2 regions of the Allobosea sp. GW823-FHT02B03 genome follow, and region 1 is predicted to be linked to the other one. Evidence: riboswitches for the same ligand, from Rfam matches in the RefSeq annotation. Region 1 holds a riboswitch; the other holds the start of a gene.
What was found. Region 1 has a riboswitch for thiamine pyrophosphate ahead of thiB (thiamine ABC transporter substrate binding subunit). Riboswitches for the same ligand answer to the same signal wherever they lie in the genome.
Positions count from the first base shown of each region.

Region 1 (4,807 bases):
CTGATCGCGCCGCTGACCGGCCCCGTCGCCGCCTATGGCGACCAGGTCCGCAACGGCGCCGAGGCCGCCGTCGAGGCGATCAACAAGAAGGGCGGCATTCTCGGCGAGAAAGTCGTGCTGAAGCTCGCCGACGACGCCGGCGATCCCAAGCAGGGCGTCTCCGCCGCCAACCTGCTGGTCGGCGAGAAGGTCAAGTTCGTCGTCGGCCCGGTGACCTCCGGCGTCGCGATGGCGGCTTCCGACGTCCTCGCCGAGCACGGCACCTTGATGGTGACGCCGACCGCGACCGCCCCGGCCCTCACCAGCCGTGGCCTGAGCAATGTCCTGCGCACCTGCGGCCGCGATGACCAGCAGGCCGAAGTCGCCGCGAAATACGTGCTGAAGAACCTGAAGGACAAGCGGATCGCGGTGCTCCACGACAAGGGCACCTACGGCAAGGGCCTCGCCGACGCCTTCAAGAAGGGCATCAATGACGGCGGCGTCAAGGAAGCGCTCTATCTGACGCTGACGCCCGGCGAGAAGGACCTTTCGGCCGTCATCACCCGGCTGAAGGCCGCCAATATCGACCTGATCTATTTCGGCGGCTACCACCCTGAAGGCGGCCTTCTCGCCCGCCAGCTCAAGGACGCCGGCATCGTCGCCACCATCATCGGCGGCGAGGGATTGTCCAACACGGAGTTCTGGGCGATCGCCGACCAGTCGGCGGCCGGCTCGCTGTTCACCAACGCGACCGACGCCCAGAAGAGCCCCGACTCGGCCGAGGCCGTGGCGGCGCTGAAGGCGAAGGGCATCCCGGCCGAGGCTTTCACGCTCAACGCCTATGCCGCCGTCGAAGTGCTCAAGGCCGGCATCGAGAAGGTGGGCAAGGCCGACAGTGCCACCGCCGTCGCGACCGCGCTGAAATCCGGCATGACGGTGCCGACCGCGATCGGCAAGCTGTCCTACGGCAAGAACGGAGACCTCAGCTCGCCGGCCTTCTCCATGTTCAAATGGGAAGGCGGCAAGATCGTCTCCGTCGACTGACGAAATAAGGCCGGTGCGGGGATGTCCCGCACCGGCCCTGTTATTGAGCAGGTATGCGCCGCCCCGCTGGGACCGCGCATACAGCGATAAACCGCCTCAGCCGCGCGCTTCGAGCGCCTTGATGATGGCTTCGCCCATCTCGGTGGTCGAGACGGCGTTGGCGCCCGGAGCGGCGATGTCCTTGGTGCGGGTGCCGGCGCCCAGCACGTCGGCGATCGCGCCTTCGAGCCGGTCGGCAGCCTCGCCGGCGCCGAAGGAATAGCGCAGCGCCATGGCGAAGGAGCCGATCATCGCGATCGGGTTGGCCAGGCCCTTGCCGGCGATGTCCGGAGCCGAACCGTGCACGGGCTCGTAGAGCGCCTTGCGCTTGCCGGTCGCCGGGTCCTCGGCACCGAGCGAGGCGGAGGGCAGCATACCGAGGGAGCCGGTCAGCATCGCCGCGACGTCGGAGAGGATGTCGCCGAACAGGTTGTCGCAGACCACGACGTCGTACTGCTTCGGCCAGCGCACCAGCTGCATCGCGCAGTTGTCGGCGAGCACGTGCTCGAGCTCGACATCCTTGTACTCGGCAGCGTGCAGCGCGGTGACCGTCTGCTTCCAGAGCACGCCGGTCTTCATGACGTTGTGCTTCTCGGCCGAGGAGACCTTGTTGCGGCGGGTGCGCGCCAGCTCGAAGGCGACGCGCGCGATGCGCTCGATCTCGCCGGTGGTGTAGAGCTGGGTGTCGACGCCGCGCTTCTGGCCGTCCTCGAGCGTGACGATTTCCTTCGGCTCGCCGAAATAGACGCCGCCGGTAAGCTCGCGCACGATCAGGATGTCGAGGCCCTCGACCACTTCCGGCTTGAGCGACGAAGCCGAGGCCAGCGCCGGATAGCAGATCGCCGGACGCAGGTTCGCGAACAGGCCGAGATCCTTGCGCAGGCGCAGCAGGCCGGCCTCCGGGCGATGCTGATAGGGGACATCAGCCCATTTCGGGCCGCCGACCGCGCCGAAGAGCACCGCGTCTGCCTCCTGGGCGAGCTTCATGTCGCCTTCCGAGATCGCCGCCTTGTGGGCGTCATAGGCCGAGCCGCCGACGAGGCCGCGCTCGAGCGAGAAGGAAGCAAGACCCTGCTTCTCGAACCAGGAAACGATCTTCTCGACCTGGCCCATCACCTCGGGGCCGATGCCGTCGCCGGGCAGAAGCAGGAGCTTGTGGTTCGCCATGGTCGCCTCTCGGAATGCTGTTATCTTCAGGGCCTTCGCGCCCCTGCGCGCTGGTTACGGGCGGAAGCCGCGCGAAGCAAGCCGCAGGCTGGACTTGGGCGCGACGGAGGCCTATCCGTCAGGGGTCTCAACGGGGTGCCCGGCAACCGGGCTGAGAGGGGCGCATAAGGGCGCCACGACCCGTAGAACCTGATCCGGGTCGTGCCGGCGGAGGGATTGAGCATCGACGCCGGCAAATGGCGACGCAAAGCCCTCCCCGTCAAAGCCCCAACGAAGCATGCGGGGACGTCATGACTGGTCTGAGCGGCAGAGCGGGACTGATCGCCGGAATGCTGGCGGCATTGCTCTTCGGAGCCCCTGCGCAGGCGCAGGAGAAGCCGGCGCTGAGCGTCTACACCTATTCCTCCTTTACCGGGAAATACGGCCCCGGAGCTAAGGTCAAGGCCGCCTTCGAGGCGCAGTGCGGCTGCACGCTGAACTGGGTCGCCGCCGACGATGCCGGCTCGCTGCTGGCGCGGCTCAAGCTCGAGGGCGAAACGACGAAGGCCGATCTCGTGCTCGGCCTCGACATGAACCTCGCGGCCGAGGCGAAGGCGAGCGGCCTGTTCCAGCCCCACGGTCAGGACGGCGCGTCACTGACCCTGCCGACGCCCTGGACCGACGATACGCTTCTGCCCTTCGACTGGGGCCATCTCGCCTTCGTCTACGATTCCACCAGGCTCGCGACGCCGCCGCAGAGCCTGAAGCAGCTCGTCGACGACCCCAAGGGGCCGAAGCTCGTGCTGCAGGACCCGCGCACCTCGGCGCCCGGCCTCGGTTTCCTGCTCTGGATGCGCGCGGTCTATGGCGACGAAGCGGATGCCGCCTGGAGCAAGCTGAAGCCGCGCATCGTCACCTTCACCAAGGGCTGGTCCGAGGCCTATGGCCTGTTCCTCAAGGGCGAGGCCGACATGGTGCTCTCCTACGCCACCTCGCCGGCGTACCATCTCGGCGCCGAGAAGAAGACGCAGTACAAGGCAGCGCCCTTCGCGGAGGGGCACTACCTGCATGTCGAGCTCGCCGGCATGACGCGGGCGACGAAACAGCCGGAACTGGCGAAGCGCTTCCTCGCCTTCATGCTCTCCGACGCCTTCCAGTCGCTGATCCCCGAAGGCAACTGGATGATGCCGGCGAAGCTTCCGGCCGCTGGCCTGCCCGCCTCCTTCGCAGAGGTGATCAGGCCGGAGAAGACCCTGCTGGTCGCGCCGGAGACGGTCCGCAGCCAGCGCAGGGCCTTCATCGACGCCTGGCTCGCCGCGACGAGCCGCTGAGACCTTGCTCAGGCCGGCCACGCTCACCGCGCTCGCGATCCTCGCCCTCGCCAGCGGCTCGCTGCTCGGCCTGGCGCGAGCCGGCTCGGACATCGCCACGCTCGCGACGCTCGGCCCCTATCTCACCCGCCTGATCGCCTCGGCCGGTTTGCAGGCGGCCCTCTCGACACTGCTCTCGCTGGTGCTCGGAACTGGGCTCGCGCTCGCCTTGCTGCGCCGGCACTTCCCCGGCCGCGAGCTGCTGCTCGCACTGCTCACCACCGCCGCGGTCGCGCCGACCATCGTCATCGCCTTCGGCATCGTCGCGATCTATGGCCGCTCCGGCCTGCTGGGCTCGCTGGCCCGCAGCCTCGGCGCCGAGCCGCCCTCGATCTATGGGCTGCACGGCATCGTCATCGCCCATGTCGTGATGAACATGCCGCTGGTGACACGCGCTTTGCTCCACGCCTTCGAGCGCGAACCGGGCGAGCGGCGCCGGCTCGCCTCGGCGCTCGGCTTCTCCGCCGCCGATTGCTTCCGCCACCTCGATTGGCCGGTGATCCGCCGTGAGGCGCCGGCGCTGGCTGTCCTCGTCTTCCTGCTCTGCTTCACCAGCTTCGCCATCGTGCTTTCGCTCGGCGGCGGCCCGGCCAATGCGACGCTGGAGGTCGCGATCTACGAGGCGATCCGCTTCGAGGCCGACTTCGTCCGCGCCGCCGCATTGGCCGGCCTGCAATTGCTGATCTGCCTTGCCCTCGCCGCGGCCATGACCGCGCTGACGCCGAAAGCACGCGAGGAAGCCGGCGCCGAGCGCAACGCCCCCCGGCCCGACCTCTTCGCCCTGCGCCGTCTCGATGGCCTAGTGCTGATCCTCGCGGCGGCGCTGATCGCACCGCCGCTTTTCAGCGTCGCGGGCGGGCTCGGTGCCATGACGACCCTCGCCTCGGCCGAATTCATCCAGGCTGCCGTCACGAGCACGGTCATCGCCGTCAGCGCCGGCCTTCTGGCCTGCCTCCTTGCTCTGCTGCTCGCCAGCGGCGCACGCCGACTGCCGCAGCGCTCCCGCCTGCCCGATCTCGCCGCCTTCGCCATGCTCGGCCTGCCGCCCTTCGCCTTCGTCGCCGGACTCTATGTCCTGCTGCGCGGCTTCACCGATCCCGCCTCGCTCGGCCTCGTCCTGGTGCCGCTGGTCAATGCGCTGATGGCCCTTCCTTACGCCTATCGCCTGCTCGCTCCGGCGCTTGCGACCAGTGCGCAGCGCCATGGCCGACTGGCGGAAAGCCTGGGCA
Region 1 covers NZ_JBXAJY010000002.1:704,811-709,617, forward strand. Annotated here, with positions in the region: gene AC1REK_RS08345 (branched-chain amino acid ABC transporter substrate-binding protein) at 1-1,023, shown strand, start outside; gene leuB (3-isopropylmalate dehydrogenase) at 1,120-2,229, opposite strand; TPP riboswitch at 2,351-2,462, shown strand; gene thiB (thiamine ABC transporter substrate binding subunit) at 2,520-3,539, shown strand; gene AC1REK_RS08360 (ABC transporter permease subunit) at 3,544-4,807, shown strand, end outside.

Region 2 (4,807 bases), on a different contig from region 1:
GCGGTCTTCCTGTTCTCATCGTGCCGGGTGCCTTGCGGGCGCAGGGAGGCGAAATTGCCGCCCTGCGCTCTCGGCTCCCGCGGCGGGTATCACCCCGCCATGCGTTGCGCCAGTGTCGCCTCGTCGATGCCGGCGAGGGCGTCGACGAGCTCGACTGCGAAACTGCCGGGTCCGCGCGAGCGTTCCGCGGCGATTTCGCCGGCGATGCCATAGGCCGTCAAGGCCGCCGCTGCTGCGATGGCCGGGTCCTTTTCGACGGCGCAACAGGCGGCGATCAGCGCCCCCGCCGCGCAGCCGACGCCGGTGACCTTGGTCATCAGCGGGTGGCCATGCGCGACCGAGAAGCTCGCCGCGCCGCTCTCGATCCGGTCGACCTTGCCGGTGGTGACCCGGGTGACCCCTTCGGCCGAGGCAAGATCGAAGGCGAGTGCCGTCATTTCCGTGGCGTTGCCGCGCACGACGAGGTTCGGCAGGCGCAGCACCTCGCGGGCGATGTGTTGGCGCAGCGGCGAGAGCTCGACGAAGACCGGGTCGAAGACCAGGGGCTTGCCCCGCTCGCGCGCCACCTCGAGCAGTTTCGGGATGGCGAGCTCGCTCTCGGCATTGATCGTGCCGATATTGATCAGGATCGCGCCGGCGCCTTCCGCCATCGCCGCGACCTCGTCGACATGGATGGCCATGGACGGGATCGCTCCGAAGGCGAGCAGCATGTTCGCCGTGATGTTCTGCGCCACCGTATTGGTCAGGCACTGCACCCGCGGACGGTTCTCCACCACGCGGGCGAGGACCGAGGCGACGCGCGCAGCGTCGAGCCGGTCCATCGCCATCACCGCGCTCATTCGGCCGCCGGCAGGTAGAGCTGCGCGCCCTTGTTGAGGAACTCCTCCGACTTCGCCGCCATGCCCTCGCTCGCCATGGCTTCGAGAGCCGCCCGCTCGTTCTCGCCCATCGCCAGCACCTCGGCGCGCAGGTCCTGGGTGATCTTCATCGAGCAGAACTTCGGCCCGCACATCGAGCAGAAATGCGCGACCTTGTGGGCGTCCTTCGGCAGCGTCTCGTCATGGAACGACCGCGCCGTGTCCGGATCGAGCGCCAGGTTGAACTGGTCCTCCCAGCGGAAGTCGAAGCGGGCACGCGACAAGGCATCGTCGCGCAGCTTCGCGGCCGGATGGCCCTTGGCGAGGTCGGCGGCATGGGCGGCGATCCGGTAGGTGATCACGCCGGTCTTGACGTCGTCACGGTCAGGCAGGCCGAGATGCTCCTTCGGCGTGACGTAGCAGAGCATGGCGCAGCCGAACCAGCCGATCATCGCCGCGCCGATGCCGGAGGTGATGTGGTCGTAGCCCGGCGCGATGTCGGTGGTCAGCGGTCCGAGCGTGTAGAACGGTGCCTCGCCGCATTCGCGCAGCTGCTTGTCCATGTTCTCCTTGATCTTGTGCATCGGCACATGGCCGGGGCCCTCGATCATCACCTGGCAGCCCTTGTCCCAGGCGACCTTGGTGAGCTCGCCCAGCGTCTCCAGCTCGGCGAACTGGGCACGGTCATTGGCGTCGGCGATCGAGCCCGGACGCAGGCCGTCGCCGAGCGAGAACGAGACGTCGTATTTGCGCATGATCTCGCAGATCTCGTCGAAGCGCTCGTAGAGGAAGCTCTCCTTGTGATGCGCCAGGCACCAGCGCGCCATGATCGAGCCGCCGCGGGAGACGATGCCGGTGACGCGGCTGGCGGTCAGCGGCACATAGGGAAGCCGCACGCCGGCATGGATGGTGAAATAGTCGACGCCCTGCTCGGCCTGCTCGATCAGCGTGTCCTTGAACACCTCCCAGTCGAGCTTGATCGGATCGCCCCCGACCTTCTCCAGGGCCTGGTAGATTGGCACCGTGCCGATCGGGACCGGTGAGTTGCGCAGGATCCAGGAGCGGATGTTGTGGATGTTGCGGCCGGTGGAGAGGTCCATCACCGTGTCGGCGCCCCAGCGGATCGCCCAGACCAGCTTCTCGACCTCCTCGGCGGCGCCGGAGGTCACGGCCGAGTTGCCGATATTGGCGTTGATCTTGACCAGGAAATTCCGGCCGATCGCCATCGGCTCCAGTTCGGGATGGTTGACGTTGGCGGGGATGATGGCGCGTCCGCGGGCGATCTCCTCGCGGACGAATTCCGGGGTGACGAATTCGGGCACCGAGGCGCCGAAGCTCTCGCCATCGGCATGGCGCTCCTTGGCGCCGTCCAGCATCGCGGCGCGGCCGAGATTCTCGCGATGCGCGACGTAGATCATCTCGGGCGTGATGATGCCGGCCTTCGCGAATTCGTACTGCGTCGCCATCTGGCCGGGCTTGGCCTCGAGGATCGGGCGCTGCGCCGGACAGGCCGGGACCAGATGCTCCTCCGAGATGTTGCCGTTGTCGGCTGCGGTGACGGCGCGGCCGGGCACGGTCGTAAAGCCGCGCGCATCGAGCCAGGCCCGGCGCGGCTGCGTCAGGCCGGCATTGAGGTCGATCTGCACATCGGTCTCGGTATAGGGCCCGGACGGATCGTAGATGCGCACCGGCGGCTCGGCATCGGTGGTCAGCACCACCTCGCGGAAGGGCACGCGCATCTCGGGATGCTCGGGAGCCGCGACATAGATCTTGCGCGAGCCGATGATCGGCCCGGTCGTCACGCTTTGCGGCGCGGCCTTGACGGAATTCTTCTGGGGCTTGGTATGGGCGTTCATGGGATCTCCTCCTTGGTCCAAGGTTCAGGAGATCCGGGTGTCTGGACGGTCCAGTCGCTGTTATGCGGCTACAAATAGGGCGTAGGCCGCGTTCCAGTCCCTCCGCCGGTATGACCCGGATCAGGTTCGACGGGTTCGGCGTCGGACGCCATCTCAGCTCTTGCGAGCACCCCTCGGAACAAGGCGGAGGTTAGAGGCGGTCGAGAGAGGAAGCAAGCCGGCTTCGGCCCGGCGGCCATGTGATGGGGACATGCGGAAAGGCCGGCGCTGCCGCTCGCCGTCGCCGTGGCTCAGACGGTGACGTCGAGATGCTCGCCCTGGCCGAAGGGAAGCGCCGCCTTCTGTTCCGCGATGCTGCGTTCCAGCATCTCGACGAGGCCGCGCTGGGCATCGTCCAGCTCTTTCTGCATGTCGCTCTGCTGCGCCGGCTGGGGCCGCTCAGTGCGCCGGGCGACGAAGCTCTCGCCGATCAGAAAAGACGAGTCGCTCATGCTCTCCTCCCTCGCCTCGAGGATAGAGCGCACGCCTTACCCGAATCTGAATCGGAAACCGCGAGTTGTGGCGGCGCCAAAGCGCTTTCGAGCGAAGTGGGTACCGGTTCGCGTGAAGAAAATGCGGTAATCAATGGACTGGAGCTATTCCGCGAAACGCGGATTAGCTCCAGGCGATCAGGCGGTGACGTCGAGATTGCCGCCCTGGCCGGCCGGCAGCGTGGCCTTCTGCTGCTCGGCCGATTGCTGCAGCATCGTGACCAGGGCCTGGTCGGCCTTTGCGTTCTGCTTGACCATTTCGAGCTGCATGGTCTGCTGCGTCGCGGCCGAGCGCATGCTGACCAGACTCTGGGCGATCGCGGTCGACATTTCGCTCATGGCAAACTCCTCGCCGCGACCATAGGCGGCGAGCCCTTACGCAAATCTGAATCCTCCCCCGCGCTCTCGAATGATCAGGGCGCGATGATCGAGGGCACGCCCCGCGGCATCGGCAGGTCGCGGTTCGGCTGGGCCGGGCCGCGCCGGTCGCGCGCCACTCGCTCGCGTTCGCGCCGGACCTCGGCGCGCTCGGCGGCCGGTTCGTCCCTCTGAACATCGCCTACATTGGGCGTCATCGGCACGCCGGGCGCGCGCTCGCGCTGGATGGTCGTCATGTCCGGGCCGGACGATTCCTGTCCGGCAGCCGCTTCCGCAGCGACAAGCCCGATGAGCACCAGGCTCATCAGGAACCAGAATGATCTGCGCATCGGGCCCTCCTGCGCTCGTCGGGCCGGCAGCAGGCGAACTCCGGCCTGACCACACAACGCGCGAGGGCGCCGAAGTTCCATCGCAATTTGCGAGCGGCCCGGGCGCCCGTGAAGGGATCGCCCGGGCCTCGTCTCACTGCGCGTTCTGGCCGGTGAGCAGCGGCGTGATCCGGCGCAAGGTCACGCGGCGGTTCTCGCGGGCGTCACCTTGGGTCTGGACCTTGAGATATTGCTCGCCATAGCCCTGGGTCGTCAGGTTCTCGGCCGGGACGCCGAAGTCGCGGGTCAGGATCTCGGCGACCGACTGCGCCCGCCGGTCCGAGAGCGACAGGTTGTCGATATCGGCGCCGACCGCGTCGGTATGGCCCTCGACCAGGAAGACCTCGTTCGGCGTGCGCTCGACCGCCTGCATCACGGCCTGCGCCAGCACCCGCAGGCGCTGCCCCTGGTCGGCGCCGACCGTCCAGGAGCCGGAATCGAAGTTGATCGTGTCGACATCGACGCTGCGCATATGGGCGCGCAAATCCGGCGAGTAGCGCACCTCGTCCAGCGTGTAGCGACGCGGCACGGGAGCGACCGGCGGGGCGGTGATCGTCTCGTAGATCAGCCGCTCATCGGCGTGCCCGGCATCGACGATATAGCGCTCGCGCGGGATGCGCAGCGGCGGCGGCGGCAGTTCGACCACCTCCTCGGCGAAGCGCGGGCGCGGCCCGTCGCGGCGCATATTGTCGATGATGATGATCTCGGCGCCGTCGCGCTCGCGCCGCGAGCGCCGCAGAAGCCGGCCATCGGCATCCGTCACCGTGACGATCTGCGTGCCGTCGCGCCGGTCATAGACCGTCACCGTTTCCTCGCCG
Region 2 covers NZ_JBXAJY010000006.1:253,715-258,521, reverse strand. Annotated here, with positions in the region: gene AC1REK_RS21425 (hydroxyethylthiazole kinase) at 90-839, opposite strand; gene thiC (phosphomethylpyrimidine synthase ThiC) at 836-2,713, opposite strand; TPP riboswitch at 2,793-2,897, opposite strand; gene AC1REK_RS21415 (hypothetical protein) at 3,004-3,204, opposite strand; gene AC1REK_RS21410 (hypothetical protein) at 3,382-3,582, opposite strand; gene AC1REK_RS21405 (hypothetical protein) at 3,657-3,950, opposite strand; gene AC1REK_RS21400 (OmpA family protein) at 4,084-4,807, opposite strand, start outside.
Region 2: another riboswitch for thiamine pyrophosphate. It lies ahead of thiC (phosphomethylpyrimidine synthase ThiC); the one in region 1 lies ahead of thiB (thiamine ABC transporter substrate binding subunit).